DNA from 4 places in the Weizmannia acidilactici genome. Region 2 is predicted to be linked to each of the others. Evidence: riboswitches for the same ligand, from Rfam matches in the RefSeq annotation. Region 2 holds a riboswitch; each other region holds the start of a gene.
The links. A riboswitch is a leader RNA that binds a small molecule or an ion and turns the genes downstream of it on or off. The one in region 2 is predicted to bind S-adenosylmethionine.
Positions count from the first base shown of each region.

Region 1: it holds a riboswitch for S-adenosylmethionine, as region 2 does, so the genes downstream of both, GBH70_RS10300 (LLM class flavin-dependent oxidoreductase) here and GBH70_RS13150 (assimilatory sulfite reductase (NADPH) flavoprotein subunit) in region 2, are expected to answer to the same signal.
Region 3: it holds a riboswitch for S-adenosylmethionine, as region 2 does, so the genes downstream of both, GBH70_RS10230 (methionine ABC transporter ATP-binding protein) here and GBH70_RS13150 (assimilatory sulfite reductase (NADPH) flavoprotein subunit) in region 2, are expected to answer to the same signal.
Region 4: it holds a riboswitch for S-adenosylmethionine, as region 2 does, so the genes downstream of both, GBH70_RS14065 (methionine biosynthesis PLP-dependent protein) here and GBH70_RS13150 (assimilatory sulfite reductase (NADPH) flavoprotein subunit) in region 2, are expected to answer to the same signal.

Region 1 is NZ_BKZR01000025.1:20,551-26,434, reverse strand. It holds gene asnB (asparagine synthase (glutamine-hydrolyzing)) at 1-821, opposite strand, end outside; gene GBH70_RS10310 (DUF1646 family protein) at 1,039-2,052, shown strand; gene GBH70_RS10305 (ATP-grasp domain-containing protein) at 2,207-3,154, opposite strand; gene GBH70_RS10300 (LLM class flavin-dependent oxidoreductase) at 3,184-4,209, opposite strand; SAM riboswitch class I at 4,281-4,386, opposite strand; partial or broken gene GBH70_RS10295 (LysR substrate-binding domain-containing protein) at 4,470-4,844, opposite strand; partial or broken gene GBH70_RS17205 (universal stress protein) at 4,866-4,974, shown strand; gene GBH70_RS10285 (ABC transporter ATP-binding protein) at 5,307-5,884, opposite strand, start outside.
Region 2 is NZ_BKZR01000039.1:21,511-27,394, reverse strand. It holds gene cysI (assimilatory sulfite reductase (NADPH) hemoprotein subunit) at 87-1,796, opposite strand; gene GBH70_RS13150 (assimilatory sulfite reductase (NADPH) flavoprotein subunit) at 1,814-3,625, opposite strand; SAM riboswitch class I at 3,825-3,925, opposite strand; gene GBH70_RS13145 (nuclear transport factor 2 family protein) at 4,050-4,415, opposite strand; partial or broken gene GBH70_RS13140 (GNAT family N-acetyltransferase) at 5,051-5,525, shown strand.
Region 3 is NZ_BKZR01000025.1:3,289-9,172, reverse strand. It holds gene GBH70_RS10240 (MetQ/NlpA family ABC transporter substrate-binding protein) at 1-435, opposite strand, end outside; gene GBH70_RS10235 (methionine ABC transporter permease) at 510-1,172, opposite strand; gene GBH70_RS10230 (methionine ABC transporter ATP-binding protein) at 1,162-2,202, opposite strand; SAM riboswitch class I at 2,275-2,382, opposite strand; gene GBH70_RS10225 (ABC transporter ATP-binding protein) at 2,473-3,252, opposite strand; gene GBH70_RS10220 (hypothetical protein) at 3,380-3,943, opposite strand; gene GBH70_RS10215 (ParM/StbA family protein) at 3,955-5,133, opposite strand; gene GBH70_RS10210 (MATE family efflux transporter) at 5,546-5,884, shown strand, end outside.
Region 4 is NZ_BKZR01000046.1:17,648-23,531, forward strand. It holds gene GBH70_RS14055 (CDP-glycerol glycerophosphotransferase family protein) at 1-1,090, shown strand, start outside; gene metC (cystathionine beta-lyase) at 1,289-2,461, opposite strand; gene GBH70_RS14065 (methionine biosynthesis PLP-dependent protein) at 2,458-3,573, opposite strand; SAM riboswitch class I at 3,658-3,777, opposite strand; gene GBH70_RS14070 (KdsC family phosphatase) at 3,860-4,384, opposite strand; gene GBH70_RS14075 (KpsF/GutQ family sugar-phosphate isomerase) at 4,388-5,371, opposite strand; gene kdsA (3-deoxy-8-phosphooctulonate synthase) at 5,386-5,884, opposite strand, start outside.

The sequences.
Region 1 (5,884 bases), on a different contig from region 2:
GTAATGGCGCTCGAATCGACGCCGCCCGACAGGAACGTGCAAACGGGGACATCTGAAACCAGTTGCCTGACAACAGCATCCTGAATAAGCGCGCGGATGTTTTCAGCCGTTTCTTCCACCGTATCCGTATGCGGCGCGCTTTTCACATTCCAATAACGCCAAACTTTCAACCCGTCCCTGGAGAAAGTAAGCGCATGGGCCGGGCGCAGTTCTTCCATGCCGCGGAAAACACCCGTCCCCGGCGTCCGGGATGGCCCGAGCCCCCAAACTTCAGCGAGCCCTGCGTAGTCAACTTCTGCTTTGACGTTCGGATGTGCGAGCATCGCTTTTAATTCCGAGCCAAACAAAAAGCCGCTTTCATGTTCTTTATAAAAGAACGGCTTTACTCCGAGGCGGTCGCGCGCGGCAAATAATTGTTCTTTGTTCCTGTCCCAGACTGTAAAGGCAAAAATCCCGTTCAGGCGTTCAACACATGCTTCTCCCCATTCGATATAAGCAGTCAAAAGTACTTCCGTATCAGAATGCCCCCGGTAGGTGTAACCTTTTTTCAAAAGCTCCGCACGCAAATCTTCCGTATTATACAATTCGCCGTTATAACAAATCGTATACGTGTTTCCGCCCTTTTGGCGCGTCATCGGCTGGACGCCGCATAAAGGATCAACGACGACAAGCCGCTTATGGCCGAATGCCGCATGCGGTGAAAGCCATATATTGGTGTCATCCGGACCCCGTTTGCTTAATGTTTCCGTCATTTTTTTTACCGTTTCGATTTCACTCCGCAAATCTTTTTGAAAATCGACCCATCCGGTTATTCCGCACATTCCGGCTCACCCTTCCTGAATTTCTCCGGTTTTGCGGCATTGATGCTTATAAGCCGCTATACCGTGCAATTTTTTCTTTTCGGCTGTATTAGTATATAGGCAAATACCCCGGAATGTGAGTTGTCCTATGATGGAACATGGAATGGGGGCAAAATCGTGCCCAAATTTTTTATGGTACAATTAACATATGTTTTGGGTTATAGAAAGGGATGAGCTGATGATTGCCGCATTAATCGTCATATTGGTGCTCGTATTGTTTTTGCCTTTTTTCGCGCCGCTTGTCGAGCGCAATTTGGAAGTTTTTTTATTTATTATGGGATGGGTCGCGGCCATTGCCGGCGGTGTGCTGGACAAGCCGCTGATCATAAAAGCTTTGGAGGATCCCGTTAAAATTACAATTGCGGTGTTCATTGCCGGCTTATTGTTCCGCTGGCTGGAAAAGCCACTTGAAAAAATCATTTCCGCCATTAACCGTGTAATGCCGTTTCCGCTTTTGGCTGCACTGATTGTGATCATTTTAGGCCTGCTTTCAAGTGTGGTGACCGCCATTATTTCTGCTTTGATTTTAGTGGTCATCGTCAGCGTCCTGCGGCTCGACCGGAAATCGGAAACACAGCTGGTGGTGTATTCCTGCTTTTCCATCGGGCTCGGCGCCGCGCTTACCCCGATTGGCGAGCCACTTTCGACCCTTGCGATCAGCAAGTTAAACGAGGACTTTTTTTATCTAATCCGCCTGATCGGGCCGGAAGTGATTTCAGCTATTTTAATTTTCGGCATCTTGGCTGCGGTGGTGATTAAACCGGAAAGCTCGGAATTGGGGCTTCAAAGTGCGCACAACCGTGAATCGTATGTGGATATCGTTTTGCGGACGGTGAAAATTTACTTGTTTGTCATGGGGCTGACGCTGCTCGGGGCGGGGTTTGAACCGCTCATCAACCGTTTCCTGCTTGATTCAAGCCCGTTTATTTTGTACTGGATCAATATGATTTCGGCTGTGCTCGACAATGCAACATTGGCAGCTGCCGAGATCAGTTCGAAAATGGCGAATAGAACCGTCCAGGCCATTTTACTCGGACTGCTGATCAGCGGCGGGATGCTCGTGCCGGGCAATATCCCGAATATCATCTCCGCCGGAAAACTGCGGATCACAAGCCGGGAATGGGCCAGATTCGGGCTCCCGATCGGCCTTGTTGCCATGGCGGTTTATTTTGTAGTGATTTTGTTGGTGTAAGGTATGAAGGACAATTTATGGGACGGCATCGTTAGTTTTGTCCTTCAACCGACTAAGGAAAAACAATACACCAATTTTAAAACTACATTGAATCCTTTATAGACACAAAGGGTTCCCCAAAAGCCATGTGCCCAGTTTTCGGGGGACCTTTCTTTTAGTTTTGCACATAAACATTTTCCAGTTCCGCCCGCAAAAACTTGGCCAATTCAAGCATGCCGTATTTTCCCGCAGCCGCTTCGGCATCGGAATTATAATTTGTATTCGTATTGATGTCGTACGTAAAAATTTCGCCGTCCGCATTGCGGATAAACTCAATGCCCGCAACCTTGATCCCGTTGCCGCGCAGTAGTTCTTCGTATTTTTGAATAATCGGCTCGTTAAAATCGTCAATAATTTGGAACTTCGGTTTTTGTTCCGTTTCCTCGCCGGCAGGGCAGAACAGGCCGCCGATTTGGCAGGCATCGGCAGGGCAGAGTTCAAAACCTCCCGACGTATCCACCCGGACCGCGTACACAAATTTTCCGCCGATGAATTCGCAGCGGGTAATGTAATGCTCCGGTGATTCAATGTATTCCTGCACAAGTGTCACGCCGTCCCGCGGTTCTTCAAACACATCACTTTCAACATACTCCTTGAGCGCATCAACCGAATGAAAAAGCTGGACGCCGAGTCCTTTGCCCGCGCGGTTATGTTTCGTGATAAAAGCAGAGGCCCCAAGTTTTTCTGCGGCTTTGATCATTTGTTTCTTTCCGACCGCGGCAATCGTTTTCGGCGTGCGGATCCCGTATTTCTCCAGTTCCATATACTGGTTCACTTTGCTCACTTCAAGCCGGAGCGCGCTGCTACCGTTGATGACCCGGCGCCCGTGTCGCTCGAGCCAAGCCAAAACGGCCGATGTCAGTTCAGGGGCATAGGTATGTTCCCTCGTGTGTGAGGAAGCGCTCATCCGGCTGAAAAAAATCCCTTCCGGCGGCTCCGAAGTCAGATCCACCGTCCCTTCATCCAAGAACCAAAGCTCATAAGGCAGGCCCAATTCTTCGAACCTCTTTACCAAATGGTCCGTCCATTCCTGATTTTCATGCAAAACATAAATCTTAGCCACGCAGTTTCCTCCTATTTTCCAGTTTTTGTTTATTCCAATAACGGCATGACTTGTTTTGAAAAACGTTCCATCTCTTCCAGTTGCGGGGAAAACTGCAACAACAGCAAATCAACACCGGCATCTTCAAATTCCTTGATGCGGGAAGCAATCTGCTCGGGCGTGCCAATTAAATTCGGCCGCAACCCGCGGTTGGAGACGGAATAATCATACAATTTTACTTGCTGCTCAAGTTGCGATTTGCTGACAAAATCTTTGTAGCCGGCATACCCGCTCGTTTCCTTTACATCCGTAATCCGGGCCAGTTCCGCCTGCGCTTCTTCTTCCGTATCGCGGCAAATCACATAAGCCGCCATGCCGAACGATTCAAACGGTTTTTTGCCTGCCGCTTCACGTCGCTTTTTCATGTCCGCAATTTTGGCGCGCAGTTCTTCCACCGTGCCGCCGTGCATCACGTAAGCATCACAACCGTTCACAATTGCCTGCTTGCCACGCTCGCTTTCCCCACCCGCATAAAGACGCGGATACGGCTTTTGCACCGGTTTTGGCGCAAGATGCGCATTTTCAATTTTGTAAAAACGGCCGTCATACGAAAACGTCTCTTCTGTCCACATTCCTTTCAGCACATCCACAAATTCTTCCGTCATGTCATAGCGCTCATCATGGGCGGTGAAAATGCCGCCGTACTGCTTCGCTTCGCCTTCCCACCATGCTGAAACAACATTTAAGGTAAAGCGGCCGTTGCTGATGCGGTCAATGTTTGCCGCCATTTTTGCGGTAACGGCCGGATTGTGGAAACCGGGGCGGACTGCTGCCATAATTTCGATTTTTTCCGTAACAGCTGCGAGTGCAGCAGCCGTCGACCATGCTTCGAGCGAATCGCTTTCAGGTCCCTTTATGTCATTTAAGTAGAGTTCTGCGATTAAAGTCGTGTCATATCCCCATTTTTCAGCAGACTGGGTCACTGTTTTCGCGTAATCAAACGTCGGCAGCATGTTTTCATCCTCAACATTCCGCAGCCATCCGCCAAAAATCGGCAGCCAAAAGCCGTATTTCATCTGTTGTTCCTCTCCTTTGTGTATGTATGAAAAAAAACTTCCCCGATAAGAAGAAGTTTTCAATCAAACGCCTCTTATCTTTCAGGAATCAATCCTGCTGGAATTAGCACCTTTCAGATAGACATCTGCGGTTGCCGGGCTTCATTGGGCCATTCCCTCCGCCACTCTTGATAAGAATTTTCAATTGTCATATTAATCATACTACAAAACTTTGAATTTGTCATCCTACACCGCTTTATGATCCGTCAGCTTAAAACGATTTACAGATTTTTAATGATAAAGTTCTTAAAAGATGTAACTGCCGGGGACATATAGCCTTCCGCTTTCCACACCATGTAAATTCTGCGGGAGCATTGGAGATTTCGTACCCGTATGACTGAGATTTTACTTTCATTCACATCGGGGATAAACGGAATAAGCGCTACACCTAAACCAGCTCCAACAAGATCTGCGACAGTTCGTTCCTCCAATCCTTCAAAGGCCACCTTTGGTTCGAAACCCGCCTCAACGCATAGTTTATCAATGACCTCTCGAAGTGCAGTGTCATCCTTAAAAAGAATAAACGGTTCGTCTGCCACCTCTATTAAATCTATTTCCTCGATCCCGGCCAGACGGTGGTTTGCCGGTACGATTAAATATAATTCTTCCTATAATGCGACCTGATCATCCATGGGAAGCAGGGGATGAAGCGGCATTAAGGAATTCCTTGGCAGCGTCAGCCATTACGTTGTCCAACATTCAGACATTCCTGTATTGATGATTAAATCATCAGATTCTGATTTTAAAGAAAGACAGCCCGGCGATGCATGTTCGTTTATGCTGTTTTTCAGACTAAAAGGGGCTGTCCCAAAGCACTGAAAAGTAGTTTGATAATGATCGCAAAATTCACGAGACTCCTGCGGGAAAAGCGAGCAAGAAGAGACCCAGTGCGCTTGAGGGACGAGCGAGGAGGCTCACGACGCGTGAGGAAAGCGAGTGAATTTCGCGATCATCAACAATCTCTGATAATTTTTACATTGCATGAAAAAGGGATGTCCCTAAGTCAGTTAACCAACTTTTGGGACAGCCCCGTTTTCATTATATCCTGAAGTAACTTTTTAACCAATCTGCCTTCCTGCCGCAAACTGGCTGTAATAAAGATCAGCGTAAAAGCCGCCTTTTTCAAGCAGGGACTGGTGGGTACCCTGTTCGATCACATCGCCGTGGTTCATCACAAGTATCAAATCGGCATCGCGGATCGTCGACAGCCTGTGGGCGATAACAAAACTCGTGCGCCCTTTCATCAGGTGGGCCATCGCCTTTTGGATTGCGGCTTCCGTTCTCGTATCAACGCTGCTTGTTGCTTCATCCAAAACCAAAATTGCAGGGTCGGCGAGAATCGCGCGGGCAATAGTCAAAAGCTGCTTCTGCCCTTGGGAAATATTTGTTGCTTCTTCATTGAGCACCGTATCATAGCCGTCCGGCAGCACGCGGATAAAATGGTCGGCATGCGCCGCTTTTGCTGCCCGGATGATTTCCTCTTCCGTAGCATTTTCACGGCCGTAAGCGATATTGTCGCGGATCGTGCCGTTAAACAGCCACGTATCCTGAAGCACCATCCCGAATGTCGTCCGCAAATTATCCCGCTTAAGATCGCGGATATCGATCCCATCAATGGTAATTTTGCCGCCGTCCA
Region 2 (5,884 bases):
TCAGTATGTCCCATTTTTATAAGAGTTGTAAAGCGAAAAAATGCGCCAAGGACATAAGCCTTCAGCGCAGTATTTGAAAATGCTTATCAGTTCAATGCTGTTGCTTTATGAAAATCGCGGCCGTCATGGATGGCTTCGACATAGCCGGCGCGGATGACGAAATCGCCGAAATGCTCGCCTTCCTGCCTTTCTTTCGCGTATTGCAGCAGGATCGGGCGGAGGGAAGCCAGGATTTCTTCTTCCCCAATGTTTTCCCTGTACAGGCATGCGAGCCGGTCTCCGGTGAAACTGCCGCCTAAATACAAATTGTATTTTCCCGGGGCTTTCCCGATAAAAGCAATCTCCGCTAGTGCCGGACGTGAGCAACCGTTCGGGCATCCGGACATCCGGATCACGATTTCTTCTTCGCGCAATCCTGCATCATCCAAGATTTCCTCAATTTTTCCGAGCAGTGTCGGCAAGTATCGTTCGGATTCCGCCATGGCCAGGCCACAAGTCGGGAATGCCACACAGGACATCGAATTTCTCCTGAGGGCGGAATAATGCTTGCCGTCCGTTAAATGGTATTTTTCTACCAGCTCATCTATTTTTCCTTTCATTTCATCTGTCACATTTGAAATGATGACATTCTGGTTCGGCGTAAGCCTGAATTCACCTTGATGGATTTTTGCAATTTCACGCAGTCCCGTCATCAGCGGATAACCGTCGAAATCTTTGATCCTTCCGCTTTGGACAAATAACGTAAGATGCCATTTCCCGTCGCCTTTAATCCAGCCGTAACGGTCTCCGTTATGGTCAAAATGGAACGGGCGAGCTTCGCCGAGATCCCAACCGAGCCTTTCATTCAACTCATTTTTGATCCAGTCGAGGCCCCGCGCATCAATGGTATATTTGAAGCGCGCATTTTTCCGGTTTGCGCGGTTGCCGTAATCGCGCTGGATGGATACAACTTTTTCCGCCACTTCAATGACCTGGTTCGGCGCGCAGAAACCGATGATACGCGCAAGCTGCGGATAAGTCTTCGGATCCCCGTGGGTCATCCCCATCCCGCCGCCGACTGCGACATTAAACCCTTCCAGCTTACCGTCATTTAAGATGGCAATAAACCCTAAATCCTGTGAAAAAATATCAACGTCATTGGAAGGCGGCACTGCAAAACCGATCTTAAATTTTCGAGGCAGGTACGTCGGGCCGTAAAGCGGTTCGGAATCGTTCTTTTCTTTGGTGTCGATGATTTTTTCATCTTCCAGCCAAATTTCATGATAAGCGGAAGTCCTCGGCAGCAAGTGGTCGCTCGTTTTTTTCGCCCACTCGTACACTTCTGCATGCACATCCGACTGGTATGGATTCGGATTGCACATCACATTGCGGTTGACATCCCCACAGGCGGCCAAAGTTGTCATCAGCGCCTCGTTCATTTCCCGGATCGCCTGTTTCAAATTCTTTTTTAATATGCCGTGCATTTGGAAAGTCTGCCGCGTAGTCATTCTCAACGTTCCATTCCCGTATTTATGGGCCAGTTCATCCATTACGAGCCACTGTTCCGGTGTCGCAACGCCGCCCGGGATGCGTACCCGCACCATAAACTGGTAAGCAGGCTCGAGTTTCTTTTTGCGCCGTTCATTGCGGACATCGCGGTCATCCTGCTGGTAGCTGCCGTGGAATTTCAGCAATTTATTGTCGTCATCCGAAATGGCGCCGGTTAAAGTGTCTTTAAGTCCCTCCGCAATTGTTCCCCTTAAAAATCGGCTGTTTTCTTTTATTGTTTCAAGCGGATCAAGTTTTTTACCAGACATTATTCTGCTCCTTTCTGTTAATAAACATCACGCTGGTAACGTTTTTGCTGGCGCATGTCTTTTAAATAACCTTCTGCTTCTTCCCTCGTCATATTTCCTTCTTTTTCAAGAATTTCGATCAAAGCTTCATGGACATCGCGAGCCATATGCTTCTCATCGCCGCAGACATAAACATAGGCACCGTCTTCCAGCCACGCATAAAAATCTTTGCTCTTTTCAAACATCCGGTGCTGGACATATACTTTTTCCTCCTGGTCGCGGGAAAAAGCAACGTCCATCCGCTCGAGCACACCGTTTTTCATCCAGTTTTGCCAATCGAGCTGATAAAGAAAGTCGGTCGAAAAATGCTGGTCGCCGAAAAACAGCCATGTTCTTCCGGTAATGCCTTCCGCTTCCCTTTCCTCCAAGAATGAACGGAACGGCGCGACACCGGTGCCCGGCCCGATCATGATAATTGGCGCATCCTGGTCAGCCGGGAGTTTGAAATTCGGATTCCGGTGGACGTAAACCGGCAGGCGGTCGCCCGGCTTAACCCGGCCGGCAATTTGCCCGGAGCAGACGCCCGAACGCAGCCTTCCGTTTGCCTCAAACCGGTCTAAGGCAATCACAAGATGCACTTCGTCCGGATTCGCTTTATAACTGCTTGCGATCGAATAAAGCCGCGGCGGCATTTTCCGGAGGATTTTCACAAAAACTTCCGGTTTCACTTTTTGCGGCGGGAAATCTTCCACCAAATCGACCAGATCACGGCCGTTAAGATAAGCTTTTGCCTCATCTTCCTTTTCGAGCAATGTCGCCAAAGCGCTGTTTTCGAAAAGCGTTCCCGCCTGCTGGAGCAGTGGTTTTGTTAATCTCGTAATTTCATAGTGGTAAAGCAAAGCTTCCCTTATCGGCAGGACATCGCCTTTTTTATTGATCGTGACCGGTTCCTCAGGGTTCCAGTTCAGCTTTTGGATCAGCCGGTCAACCAGTTCCGGTTCATTTTCCGGATAGATCCCTATGCTGTCCCCAGGTTCAAACGTGAAGTTTGATCCTTCAAGCGACAATTCAAGATGATGTGTCTCTTTATTCGAACCTTCCCAGTTTAAATTGATATTTTCAAGTACTTCCGCATGGAATGGATTGGATTTTGAAAAAGCGGTTTCCTGCGCTTTTGGAGCTGCCCCTGCAGTCTCTCCGCCTGCTGGATACAGGCTTTCGGACGCCTCCAGCACGCCTGTAACGCCTTCAAACCACTCCGCTGCCGATTCCTCATAATCGACATCGCAATCAACACGCGGATAAAACCGTTCTCCGCCCAACTCTTCCAATTTTTTGTCGATATCTTTTCCGGTTTTGCAGAAAAATTCATAAGACTGGTCCCCGAGTGCCAATACAGAAAACTTGACTCCATCCAGTTTCGGGGCTTTTCTGCTGTGGATCAATTCATAAAAAGATAAGGCGTTGTCCGGCGGATCCCCTTCTCCCTGAGTGCTTGTGATGATCAACAGGTGTTTGGCATTCTTTAAATCTCTCGGTTTTACAGCATCCAACGGTGAAAAAGATACTTTGAACTGTTTTTCTTTCAACTTAGCGGAAAATTCTTCGGCAAGGGACTGGGCATTTCCGGTCTCTGAACCGTAAAGAACCGTAACTTCTTTCGTAGCAAGCTGCACTGTTTTTTCCGCAACTGCAACGGAACCTGTATCATTCGCCGCTTGTTCAGCGAGCGGATAAGTTAAATAACCGCTCAACCACAATTTTTGCTGATCCGATAAGGTTTCCAGCAATCGGTTCAATTGTTCTGCCTGTTCTTTACTAAATGGGCTGTTTTGTACGCTTAATGGCAAGATTTCCACCTCACACAAACTTGTTTTATCGCAATGCCTTATATGTATGTTTGTGTTATCTATCGATTCTTAATCCAAATAGACAGGGATGTTTACTTGGATTTGCAGTAACAGCTACCTCCTTGTTTTTGTGCCTATCCCACTAAAAAACCCTTCTTACCGAAAGATAAGAAGAGTTGCGATCCACGCGATTCAACTATTCTTATCTTTCAGACAAATGTCTGCAGGAATTGGCACAGTGTTTTTCAACCTGTTGCCGAGGTTTCAAAGGGCCCTTCCCTCCACCTCTCTTGATAAGAAGTAATAAAAATTATTTAGAAATCATTGAAAACTATTATATAGTTAATTTGCCCAATAGTCAATTATTTTTCGAAAACATATTTGGAAATTGTCTTATAAATGTTGTGTTCCGCGGTTCGGATGGTCAGTTTGAATCACCCGTCTTCGTTCCTTGGTGGAAACGCATCTTCCACTTGCCTTCTGTATGCTTCCATATCGAGCTGCGCAGGGAATGCTGCCCGTTTTCTTTATTAAAAATATGGTAAGTCACAAGTACAATTTCTTCGGACAAGGGATGGATTTCAAAATCACTCAAAACCATTTCCACCTTTCCGATTCCCTCTTCCCCGATTTCCTCGTTTTTGTATAAAATTTTTCCGGAACTGCCGATCTCGAAAAAATTGTCGGCAAGCAATTTTTTTAGTTCTTCCCGTGATCCCCGGACTTCCGGCTGTAATAATTTTTCTTCTAGCTGCTCTAAGTGTTCTTTTAATGAAAGTTGATTAACCATGTTTATTCATCTCGCATTTTTTAATAATTGTACCAAATAATGTGCAAAAATACAGTTGGCATTTTTAATTTTGTTGAGAGTTCGGTAATATTTAATGGGAAGATGTTTATACCCCACGGGAACGGGCGCGGCCTTCCCGCCATCATTACCGGTGCCGGCCCAAAAGCCCCTTTTAAGCAGAAATGTTACTCAAATGGTCTTTATAAAGCTTCTAAGGACTGTTTCAGGAGTTTTATTTTGCTCGAACGGTCCTGACAAAGCTTCTTAAAACCATTTCTTCGGGAAAATTTTCCTCTAACGTGGCTGGCCCAAAAATCGGTAAACAGACTTAGGGGTCCTTTTTTATCGAAGAATGTTGATGATCGAGAAATTCACGCACTTTCCGCTTTTCACACGCATCGCTAGCCTCCTCGCTCGTACCTTAGCACGAGGGGGCTCTTCTTGCTCGCTTATCCCGCAGGAGTCTCGTAAATTTCGCGATCATCAACAGGTAAGATTCCATATGCTATATTTTTATTGGATGTGCAGTTATCGCGCTCCTGGGCACCATGCTGCCGATAAAGCCCCTGCCGCAAAGCGGTTGGGAAATGGAATATCAAAATAACTTAAAGCTATAAAAATAATGGGGTGGGAAAATGAATGTCATTCCAAAAAGCGATATGCCGGAAGCTGTTGTAAGTGCATTTTTTACCAAACATTGGGATGCTCGGAAATGGTGATTTCAAGCGGCATATATAAATGTGACAAACTGGATGGTTTTGCCGCAGTCAGCGAAGATAACAAGATGATTGGTTTAGTTACTTATATAATAAGAGAAAACGAATGCGAGATGATCTCACTGGACAGTATCGTGGAAGACAAAGGAGTCGGATCCGCCCTCCTGAAGGAAGTTGAAAAAGCGGAAAAAGAAAAATCATGTTCGCAAATCAAACTGATCACAACGAATGATAATTTGCATGCGCTGAAGTTTTACCAAAAAAAGGGTTACAGGTTGGCCAATTGTTTATAAATGCCGGTGAAGAGGCAAGAAAAAGAAAGCCGGGGATCCCGCTTATTGCAGACAACAGAATACCGATCCGGGATGAAATACTGTTGGTAAAAAAACTTTAGAAAGAGTGGGCAATCACGGCTGAATATGTAAAAGAATCCAGAAAATTTATTGTAAGCATACCAATTATTTTCGCCGGCTCAACCGTCATTGTCATGAACGAAAAGCGCGAGATGTTATTCCAGTTCCGCTCCGATACAAAAGAATGGAGTTTCCGGGCGGGTGCGATGGAAATAGGTGAAAGTTTTGAAGAAACGGAAAGCCCGCGCATTGTATGAGGAAACCGGCCTGCGCGAAAGCATCTTTTCGGTTTGTTGATCTGTTGCCCGGAAAAGAATTATATTTCCGGTATCCAAACAGAGATGAAATAACAATGTCATCGGCGTTTAGATCGCTGAAGGGGCCACAGGCGAATTGGCCA
Region 3 (5,884 bases), on a different contig from region 2:
CAATAATGCCCTGCCCAGGTTTGTCGGGTCTTTCGGAATGACGATTTGGTCTCCGTCTTTGATTTGGCTTACCTTTTTATATTTTTTCGAGTAAATGCCCATCGGCCAAATATTTGTTGTACCGATTGCAGAAAGCTTCAAGTTGCGCTGTTTAATAAAATCATCGAAATAAACAACCGTTTGGAATGCGTTAATGTCAATTTCCCCGTCGTTTAAAGCGAGGTTCGGCTGTACGTAATCATCAAAACGGACAATCTTAATATTGATGTTTTTCTTTTTCGCAAGTTTTTGGATCAATGTCCAAGTCGGCACTTCAGAAGTGGTTGTCCCCACTTTGATCGTCTTGGTGGTGGTGCTGCTACTTGAATTGTTCTTGGTTCCGCATCCTGCCAAAACAAGAATGAGGCCCAATAAAATAATGGCAAATTTTTTCATAGTGATAAATCCCCCTGAAAATATTTTTATTGAAAGGTGTAAACCTTATTCACAGTGGTCAATGCCATGCAAGCTTATTTTCTCCTAATCTTCCTGGATAAGAAATTCCCTAATGTCTGAACAAGCTGTACCAGGACGATCAGTGTAACAACCGTAATAATCATGACCCCTGTTTGGAACTGGTTGTAGCCGTACGTAATCGCCAAATCGCCGACCCCGCCAGCCCCGACAGCCCCTGCCATCGCGGATGCACCGATCAGTCCGATTGTCGCAATCGTTAAATTCAGGACAATGGATGCCAAAGCTTCCGGAAGCAAAAACCTCCAAATGATCTGCCAAGGCGTTGCCCCCATGGACTGGGCGAGTTCAATTGTGCCTTTATCGACCTCCAGGAGGGAGCTTTCAACAAGCCGCCCGATATAAAAAGCCGTATACAGGACAAGCGGGACGATTGCTGCCGTTGTTCCGATCGCCGTTCCGACAATAAGGCGGGTAAACGGGATGATCGCGACAACTAAAATGATAAAAGGAATAGATCTGAAAATATTGATAATGACGTTTAAAATATTGAAAATCCATTTATTTTCCAAAATCCCGTTTTCCCGGGTAATAACGAGAATGACGCCGACTGGAATCCCGATGATAATAGAAATGATTAAGGATACAATGACCATGTATAGTGTTTGGTTAATTGCCGTGAAAAATTCCGGCCAAAACCATGACCAATCAAATGCCATTTTGTTCCACCTCCCTGATGATCGCGTCATGTTCCCGAATGTACTGGATGGCACGCTCTATCTCTTCACGATCGCCTTTCAGCTCAACAAGCAGATTTCCGAAAGGAATGCCCTGGAGTTCGGTGATCATGCCGTGGAGCACATTCAAATCAACGGAAAAATGTTTCGCGGTATTTGACAAAAGCGGCACATTGGTGGATGCCCCTTTAAACAGAATCCGATAGATGCCGTGCGGGTTTTCCTTGCTGCTCTCATCAATCAGTTTTTGCACCGACTTCGGGATCGAGTCATTGAGAACCGTTTTGACGAAGCTTCTCGCAATCTGTGTTTTCGGTTCTGTAAAAATATCGATGACAGGACCCTGCTCGACAATTTTCCCACCATCCAGCACCGCTACTTTATCGCAAACATCGCGGATGACATTCATCTCATGCGTGATCATTAAAATGGTGATGCCGAGCTCGTCGCGGACTTTCCGCAAAAGATCGAGCACTGCTTCGGTTGTGTTCGGGTCAAGGGCCGACGTTGCTTCATCGCAGAGCAGGATGTCCGGATCGGTTGCCAATGCGCGCGCGATACCAACCCTTTGCTTTTGGCCGCCCGATAATTGTTCCGGATAATGGTTCATTCTGTCTTCCAAACCGACAAAAGATAATAACTCGGTCACTTTCGCTTTGATTTCTTCCTTCGGGCGGTGTTCAAGCACAAGCGGCATGGCCACGTTTTGGAAAATCGTCTTCGATTGGAGCAAGTTAAACTGCTGGAAAATCATCCCGATTTTTTTTCGCTGATTCCGCAGTTCTTTCGGTGAAAGGGCGAGAAGGTCAACCCCGTTAATCAGGACTTTTCCTGATGTCGGCCGTTCCAAAAGGTTCACGCATCTGATGAGCGTACTTTTTCCGGCACCGCTGTATCCGACTACGCCGAAAATTTCCCCTTTTTCAACGCGCAGGTTGATACCCTTTAAAGCCTCGACCTTTTTCTCCTTTCCTTTGCCATACACTTTATGAATATCATCTAATACCAGCATGTGAAAATCTCCTTTTGTAAGCTTCAGGCAAAAAAAAACCACTTTCATTCGAAAGAGGTTTGCCGTAAAAGTGACTTATCTTTCAGAATGAAACATTCTGCAGGAATTAGCACCTTTCAAAGCAGCTTTGAAGGTTGCTGGACGTCATTGGGCCTGTCCCTCAGTCTCTCTTGATAAGTTATTCATTTGTTATACTTTAAATATTAGTGGACGACTAGGGATTTGTCAATTCATATTTTATATTTTTTCTTTACATCATTTTTCCAAAAATCAAACGAGTTGAAATGAAGCCCGGTTCCCCCGCCATTCCACATGGATTTCATGTTCAAAGAAGCGGGAGAGCGATGTTTTTTCAATCATATCGGAAGTGTCCCCCTGTTGAAACACTTCCCCGCGCCTGAGCAGCAAAGTCTTTTGGAATACCGGCGAAATTTCCTCCGGATGGTGCGTTACGTAAATCAATGCCGGCCCGTTTGGATCACCAGCCAGCTCTTCAACGCTTTTCAGCAGGATTTCCCGGGCAAACAGATCCAGCCCGTTGCAAGGCTCGTCCAAAATCAGGATGCGCGGCTCCGCCATTAACGCGCGTGCAATCAGCAGTTTCTGCCTTTCCCCCTGCGAGCATTGTTCATACGGGCTGTCCGCAAGACCAACGCAATTTAATTTTTCCATCAGGTGGATGGCCTTGTCTTCGTCTTCTTTGGTAAATTCCTCATACAATCCAATTGAGGCATACTTCCCGCTGATGACGACATGGCGGGCAAGCTGGGTGCGCGGAATCCTTTCCTGAATCGACGAACTCACCCAGCCGATCGATTTTCTTAGCTCCGGCAGGCTTGTTTTTCCGAATGTCTGCCCGAGCACCCGGATGCTGCCGGTTGTCGGCCAGATATATCCGTTGATCATATTGAGCAAAGTCGTTTTTCCGGAACCGTTTAAACCAAGGACAGCCCAGTGTTCCCCTTTTTGGATGGTCCAGTTAATATCCGAAAGCAGTTTTTTGCCGTCCCGCATAAAACTTACCCCAGAAAGTTCAATGATGTTTTCCATCTTTGCCATCCCCTTTTTTTAATTTTCATTATAGTACTATTTCTTAAAATGAAAAGGGGCTACCCTTAAAGTCAATCATTGACTCTGGGGCGCCCTTTTTCATACAAGACAGCGTGGAAAACCCTTTTCATTTATTCATGCTGGCCAGAAAGTCTCCAAGCAGATCTTCCAGGTCCTCTTCTTTTTCCGGTTCTTCCGCGGCAGCCTGTTCCTGCACCGCCGTCCTCCAGTCGAAAGCATCGAGATCATCCTGTACCGTGCCGGGGGCAGCAGCGTTCGCTGTTTCCGTCTTATCCGGCGCCCCTATTTCCGGGAGGTCTTCCTGCAAATACAGGGCTTCGTCAATATTTGTCGATTTGCTTGCCAACGCGGCAAACAGCGACGTCACCCGTAGTGGATCCTGGATCAGCTGGTAGACGATGCTGCCCAACATCGCTTCCGAGTGTTCATGCTTGAGCCAGTCATGCTGGGCTTTCGACAGCTTCCGGGGAAGCGGGATCGTGATCGTTTCTTTTTCTTTTACCAGCGATTGGTTGATGCCTTGTACCACGTATTCGGCAATTTTTCTTGAAAAATTCCTTCTTTCTTTTTCTTTCAGCTTTTGGAGTTCCCTTAAAATATGGTCGGGTGTGTCCGAGGGGATCCGGAAAGCAATCGTCTGTCCCCTCTTCATCTCACTTTGTTTTTCCATGCCTTTTCACCTTATTTGGATTCGACAGGTTTCTTTCCTTTGTCTTCCGGTTTAATGTTTTTCCTCACATAATCCGAAATTAATTTGTAGTAGGCATTCGCCATCATCCAAATGCTTTCTTTTTCGTCTTCAAAGAAATCGATGTTGTACCCATCCAAATTGTTGTTTAACGTTTTTAAATAATCTTTAAGGACAACGGAACCGCCACCGACAAAATAGCAAATTTCCGTTTGCGAGTTTTTCTGCCAGACATTCCGGAGCAAGCGGTACTGTTTTTTGGCAAGGTCAAACAGGACGCGGTCGGTAATATCATGGACGCTTGTCCGGCTGCCTTTTACCATGATATGATTGCGGTCATGCTTTTTCGTGATAATGTCCACCACATCACGCCGGCTGTCCAATTCAACCCCGTATTTCACCCGGATTTCTTCGCGGATTTGCTCAAGCGCTTCCGAAACGCCGAGGTTAAATCCCTGCGCCCGGTCATCATCGACCGTCCTGTTTTTGATCACGGCAATATCTGTCGACAATCCGCCGATATCCTGGATTAAGATCCGTTTATCAATGAGATCCCGGTTGATAATATTTAAATCATTATCCATGACAAGGTTGATGAATGCCGCAAAACCTTCCGGGTAGACTTTTACTTCATCAAATTTAAGATTTACTTTTAATCCCTGGTACTTTGGCGTCACGAGAAACTCCACCTGATGGACAGATCCGAGCAGCTGCGACCGGTAGCCCGCATCTTTCCCTTCTTTCACTTCGCGGAGCGGCAGGCCTGTCCCGAGGGTATAACTGGCATCAATGACATTTTTGTTTTTTGTAAAAACTTTTGCATTTTCTTCCCTTACAGCATCAAGCGCCAGGCTTGTAAAGAGCATGACGAGCGTCTGGTCTTCTTCCGATTTGCTGCTGCCCGGGTCAAGTTCTGTTGCATTATCACTTTTTGTCGCAAGCTCCCCGACACGGTAAATTACATTATTTTCTTTCAAGGCAGGGGAGTGGACTTTCACATGGATGCCTTCGAGCGGATTTTTGTTGTCCAATTCCTCTATGCCGATCACCGGCCGGTCTTCAATATCTCTAGCAATTACGTTCGGAATATTGAGTTCATATTCCAGTTTTCCAAAAATCGCCTTTAAAGAATCGTTGCCCACATCAACCGCTGCAATCCGGGTCTTTCCCATTCATTTTTCCTCCCTTATAGCGCTTTCTTCTGTTACTTACTCTATAGAATATAAGAGTCTATGAAAATAATCAATAGTCTGAACTTTTTTAATAGAATTGTAAACATGTTTGCATTTTGTAAACTTTTCAAAAATCCAATCATACCGGGGTGTTTGCATGTTTGTAAACATGTTTGCATTTTTGCATGCAATTGTTTGCCTTTTCGTAAACATGCAAACAAAGCTTTTTTAAGTCTTTTTCCCGAAAAACATCCTATCTATAAAAAAGTCAAGATATTTCAGTACCTGTAGATTGACAGCGTTCTAATAAGGATTACAATGTTTCTAGTATTGAAGAGAAATACATGCCGGATGGCAACGGAACCCGGCGTATACATATAGAAAAATATCATTGATAAAAGGGGATAAAGCATTGGAAGAACAACAGCACTACAAGGACCAAACCTTGTTCCAAATTTCCTGGCCGCTTTTTATTGAACTTTCCCTGCATATGGGGATCGGGATCATTGCAACGCTCATGCTCAGCCACTATTCCGACAATGCCGCTGCCGGGGTGGGCGTTGCCAACCAGTTGTTAAATATGTTCATTCTCATCTTTAATGTGACGTCTATCGGCGCCGTCATTTTAATTGGCCAAAACCTAGGGGCCGGAAAAATCCGGGAAGCGCGCCAAGTGGCACACTCCGCATTCGGGTTGAATTTTTGGTTCGGGCTTGCCGTCGGGCTGATCGTCTTTTTCTTTGGCCGGAAC
Region 4 (5,884 bases), on a different contig from region 2:
TTTCAAACTGCTCCCACTAAAGGAAAAGAAAATCTTGTTTGCATCCGACAGCCGGGAAGACTTGAGCGGGAATTTTAAATTCGTATTTGATGAAATGGTCCGGCGCGGCCTCGAATTCGATTATCATTTTATGCTGAAAAAAGGGATCGCAGCGGAAAAATCGTACAAAGACATCGTCAAGCTCGCCTACCATTTGGCAACGTCCAAGTTCATCCTGCTGGACGACTTTTATCCGATGGTCTATCCGCTCAAGATCCGCAAAAATGCCGAGCTTGTGCAATTATGGCATGCGGTCGGCGCGTTTAAAACGTTTGGCTTCAGCCGGCTCGGGCGCCCGGGCGGACCATCGCCGAAATCGAAAAACCATCGCAATTACACGAAGGCGATTGTCAGCTCGCATAATATTGCCAAACATTATGCGGAAGGGTTCGGCATTGACATTGAGAAAGTCATCCCGACCGGCATCCCGCGGACCGATGTCTTTTTCGATAAGGCTTACCAGGAACAGGTAAAAACTTCGCTGTATGAGGAATATCCGTTTTTGAAAGATAAAAAAGTCATCATGTTTGCCCCAACATTCAGGGGAAACGGCCAACAGTCCGCCCATTTCCCGATGGAAGTGCTGAATTTGGACAAGCTTTACCATGAATTGAAGGATGAGTATGTCTTTTTATTTAAGATCCATCCGTTCGTGAAAAATGATTTTAGCATTCCGTACCAGTACAGCGACTTTTTCTATGACTTTTCGTCCTACCGTGAAATCAATGACCTGCTGTTTGTAACGGATATTTTGATTACCGACTACTCATCGGTTTGCTTCGAATTTGCTTTATTGAACAAACCTATGTTGTTTTTTGCCTTCGATGTGGAAGAATATGTGCGGAAGCGAGATTTCTACTACGATTACAAATCCTTTATCCCAGGCCCGCTGATCCGAAATACGGACGAAATGATTGAAACGATCAAAAAGGAACAATTCGATATTCATAAAATCAAACCGTTCGTCCAATACTTCTTCGACGACACAGACGGCAAATCCAGCGCCAGGGTTGTCGATCAAATTATTTTGAAGGAAAACTGGGAAGAGTAAAGTTGAGGGCTTGTCCGAGATGGTTGGGCAACCTTTTTATTGATGCTGCATTAATTAGACAGTTGGCGGCTTTGCGGGCTCCATTTTGTCTTGTTAGCCTTTTTATTTAGACAATTTACGGCCCCACTGGCTTCCTTTTGTCCTTTTAAAAAAATCAAAAAGGGGGCCCAGCCGTCAGCAGCCCCCCTTTTTTGATTGTCATTTCACAGCTGCCCCCTCCCGTACATAAGCAAATGCCTGTTCAAAGTCGGCAATGAGATCATCTGGGTTCTCGAGCCCGACCGACAAGCGCAGCAGGCTGTCGGCAATACCGCGTTTTCTCCGATCTTCAGACGGCATTGCGGCATGGGACATTTTCGCCGGGTAAGACAGGATCGATTCCACCGCTCCGAGGCTGACGGCAAAAACCGGAATTTTTACATGCTTGGTAAATGCCCGGAGCGCTTCTTCATTTTCCAGCTCAAACGACAGCACCGCGCCCGGCCCATCCGCCTGCCGCTTTTGCAGGTCATGCTGCGGATGATGCTCCAGTTCCGGGAAATGCACTTTGCGCACGAGCGGATGCGCATCCAAATAATGCGCGATTTGGATGGCCGACTGCTGCGACTGCTTAAGCCTTACATGCAATGTTTTCAACCCCCGCAGGACAAGCCACGCATCCTGGACGCCGAGCACCGCCCCGAATGAATTTTGCAAGAAACCAAGCCTTGCAGCCAATGCTTCGTCTTTCACAACGGCAAGCCCGGCGACAACATCGCTGTGCCCCGACAAAAATTTCGTCGCGCTGTGCAAGACGATATCCGCCCCGAGTTCGAGCGGCCTTTGCAAAGCAGGCGTTAAAAACGTATTATCCACGTACGTCAACGCGCCGATTTCTTTAGCGATTCCGCTTACCTTCCTGATGTCGGTCACTTTTAGCAGCGGGTTCGACGGGGTCTCCACATAAAAAGCTTTTGTATTAGGGCGGACAGCCTGCCGTACTTCTTCCAAATTGGTCATGTCGACAAACGTATGCTCAATGCCGAGCCGGGACAAGACTTCCGTCACCATCCGGAACGTGCCGCCGTACACATCTTCGGTAATGACGACATGATCACCCGCCGAAAGCAGCAGGAAGGCCGTCGAAATCGCGGCCATGCCGGAAGAAAATGCAAAGCCTCTCACGCCCCCCTCAAGTTCCGCGATCACATCTTCAAGCGCCTCCCTTGTCGGATTGAGCGAACGGCTGTAATCGTATTTCCCGAAATGATCCACATCGAACTGGTGGTAAGTCGAAGCATGCTGGATCGGCACGCTTACTGCTCCGGTTGCCGGGTCGATTTTATGGCTGTTATGTAAAAGCTTTGTTTGAAAAGAATAAGCGTTTGTCATCGCACTTGCACCCCTTCATGGATTTTGGCAAAAGCTTTTTCAATATCTGCGATTAAATCGCGCACATCTTCAATCCCGACCGAAAAGCGGAGCAGCCGGTTGTCAACGCCCGATTGGATCCGTTTTTCTTCCGGAATGTCGGCATGCGTCTGCGTTGCCGGGTAGGTGATAAAACTTTCCGTCCCGCCGAGGCTTTCCGCAAACGTGATCAAAGACAGGCCCCTTAAGAACGGATCAACCCATGCCTCATCCTTGATCCGGAAAGACAGCATCCCGCCTCTCCCCGGATAAAGCACATCGTCCACATCCGGATGCCCGTTCAGAAATTCCGCTACAGCTTTTGCATTTTTTTCATGCTTTTCCATCCTTAAAGCCAATGTTTTCATGCCGCGCATTAAAAGCCACGAGTCAAACGGGCTGAGCGTGGCGCCGGCGCCGTTATGGTAAAGGGCGAGTTGTTCGCAAATCTCTTCCCCTTTTGCGACAATCAGGCCGGCAAGCACATCGTTATGCCCGCCCAAATATTTTGTCGCGCTGTGGATGACAATGTCTGCGCCAAGTTTGATCGGCTGCTGCAAAAGAGGGGTATAAAAGGTATTGTCAACAATCAGCAAAATCCCGTATTTTTTGGCGATTTCAGCAACCGCGGCAATATCGGTCTGCTGCATGAGGGGATTGGTCGGAGTTTCGAGAAAAATGGCTCTTGTTTTCGGGGTGATTTCCTTCTCTATATTTTCCGGATGGCAAGTGTTTACATACTTACAACACAACCCCCATTTTTTATAGCCCTGCTCGAGCAAGCGGTATGTACCGCCGTATAAATCATCACTCACAATCCATTCATCGCCGGATTGGAATAAAGACAAAACGGTGAAAATCGCAGCCATGCCGGAACTGCAGGCAAATCCCCGGTCTCCCCCTTCCAGATCCGCAATCGTTTCTTCGAGCAATTGCCTTGTCGGATTGCCGGTGCGGGAGTAGTCATATCCGGTCGACTGCCCGATCCCTTCATGGCGGTAAGCGGTAGAAAAATATACAGGAGGGTTGACGGCGCCTGTCCTGTCTTCGCTGCGGTTTCCGATCTGTGCAAGTTTCGTTTCCGTATGGTACATGCTTGACACTCCTTCAAATGGTAAATAAAAAAGCCTTCTCCAATAAGAAGAAGACTTTTGCTTTTTATTAACACTCAGCCGTTCTTCTTATCTTTCAAGTTATGGTTCCATAACTTGCTGGACTTAGCACCTTTTCAATGTACATGCGCATTGAAGGTTGCTGAGGCTTCATTGGGCCATTCCCTCCACCTCTCTTGATAAGAACTATAATATTTATACTTTTCATTAAAATTATACCATTTTTTTGGATTCGTCAAGCTTTTTTATGAAAAAATTTTCTTTTGTCTTACTGTTTTAACTCCACTTTTTCGTATAAAAAATGCAGGGCGAGTTTTTCATAATCATACTGCCTGGACAAAATCAAATCGATGACTTCGCGGACTGCACCTTCCCCGCCGTTTTTTTCTGTGACATAATCAGCTTCCTGTTTGACCCATTTGGCCGCATTCCTTGGTGCGCACGAAAAACCGGCTTCACGCATGATCATAAGGTCGTTCAAATCATCGCCGATATAACAGGTTTCATCAAAAGACAGGCCGAACCGCGAAACAAGTTCCGTAAAAACGGTGAACTTGTCGCGGATCCCCTGGTGCACTTCATCAATCCCGAGTTCTTTTGCCCGGCGGCTGACAATGCCCGATTTACGCCCTGTAATGATGGCGAACCGGATACCGGCCGATTTTGCCAGCGTGATGCCCAACCCGTCCATGCTGTGGAACGCTTTCCATTCCTGCCCGTCTTCCTCCATGATGAGACGCCCGTCCGTCAGCACGCCGTCCACGTCCATTACAATGCATTTGATCTTCGCCATCCGCTATAGCCCCAGCCTCGTCAAATCCTGGATACGGAGCATTGCAACCGGTTTCTTCCCTGCCTTTACAACCGGAAGCACATTGAACGCGCGATCTTCCATGATCCGCAACGCTTCCGTCGCCAGCTGGCGGTCGCTGACAGAAACAGGATACTTTGTATACAGATCCGCCACTTTTTTATCGAGCACTTCATGTCCTTTCATCAGTTCACGCCGGATATCGCCATCCGTCAAAATCCCGATCAGCCGGCCTTCATCATCGATGACCGAAACCGCACCCGCACCCGCTTCCGTCATTATGAAAAGCGCATCTTTTATGCCCGTGTCGAGCGCAACAACAGGATTGACTTTTTTCCTCCTGACGACATGCCCGACCGTCAAAAGCAGGCGCCTGCCCAATGAGCCGCCGGGATGGAAAAGGGCAAAATTTTCCGGCGTGAACTCCCTCGCTTTAAGAAGGGCAATGGCGATTGCGTCCCCTAAAGCAAGCGTCGCTGTCGTGCTCGAAGTCGGTGCCAGGCCGAGCGGGCATGCTTCTTCGATCTCGCCGATGTCAACTACGAGATTCGAGCGCCGCGCCAGCGTCGATTTCCTCGAGCCGACAATCGCAATCATTTTTGCCCCAATCCTTTTAATGGAAGGGATGATGTTGAGGATTTCGGATGTCTCGCCGCTGTTGGAGATGGCAATGACGACATCGTTTTTCGTAATTTTACCAAGGTCGCCATGGAGCGCTTCCCCAGGGTGGAGGAAAAAAGCCGGGGTGCCGGTGCTCGCAAAGGTGGAAGCGAGTTTCCGCCCGATGATACCCGATTTGCCCATGCCGGTAAAAACGACTTTGTTTTCGCACGCCAAAATCATTTCAATTACTTCATTGATCCGGAAATTGATGCGGTCTTTCAGCTTTAAAATTTCATTGGCTTCTGTTTCCAGGACTTCGCGGATGCTTTCAACATAATTCACGCTTTGTTTCAAGTCTCTTAACATGTTTTTCGCCTCCGTCAAAGAATGTTCGCCGTGACCCGTTCTTTCACCAATCCGTCAATTTCCTGTATTGGTTTTAAAATTTCTTCCAGTTCATTGAGTTTGACCATATTCGGCCCGTCCGACCATGCCCGGTCAGGATCAGGGTGGACTTCCATAAACAGCGCATCAATGCCGGCCGCGGCGGCTGCCCTCGCCAGGTACGGCACGAATTCCCGCCTGCCCCCTGTTGAGGTGCCGTTGCCGCCCGGGATCTGGACGCTGTGGGTCGCATCAAATACGACCGGATACCCGAACCCGCGCATCCCCGGCAATGACCGCATATCGACAACGAGATTATTGTAGCCGAATGTTGAGCCGCGTTCCGTGAGCAGAATCTTGTCAGCTCCGGATTCTTCCAGTTTTTGAATGACATTTTTCATATCCCATGGCGCAAGGAACTGCCCTTTTTTCACATTGACCGCCTTTCCTGTTTTTGCCGCGGCCTGCAATAAATCCGTCTGGCGGCATAGAAAA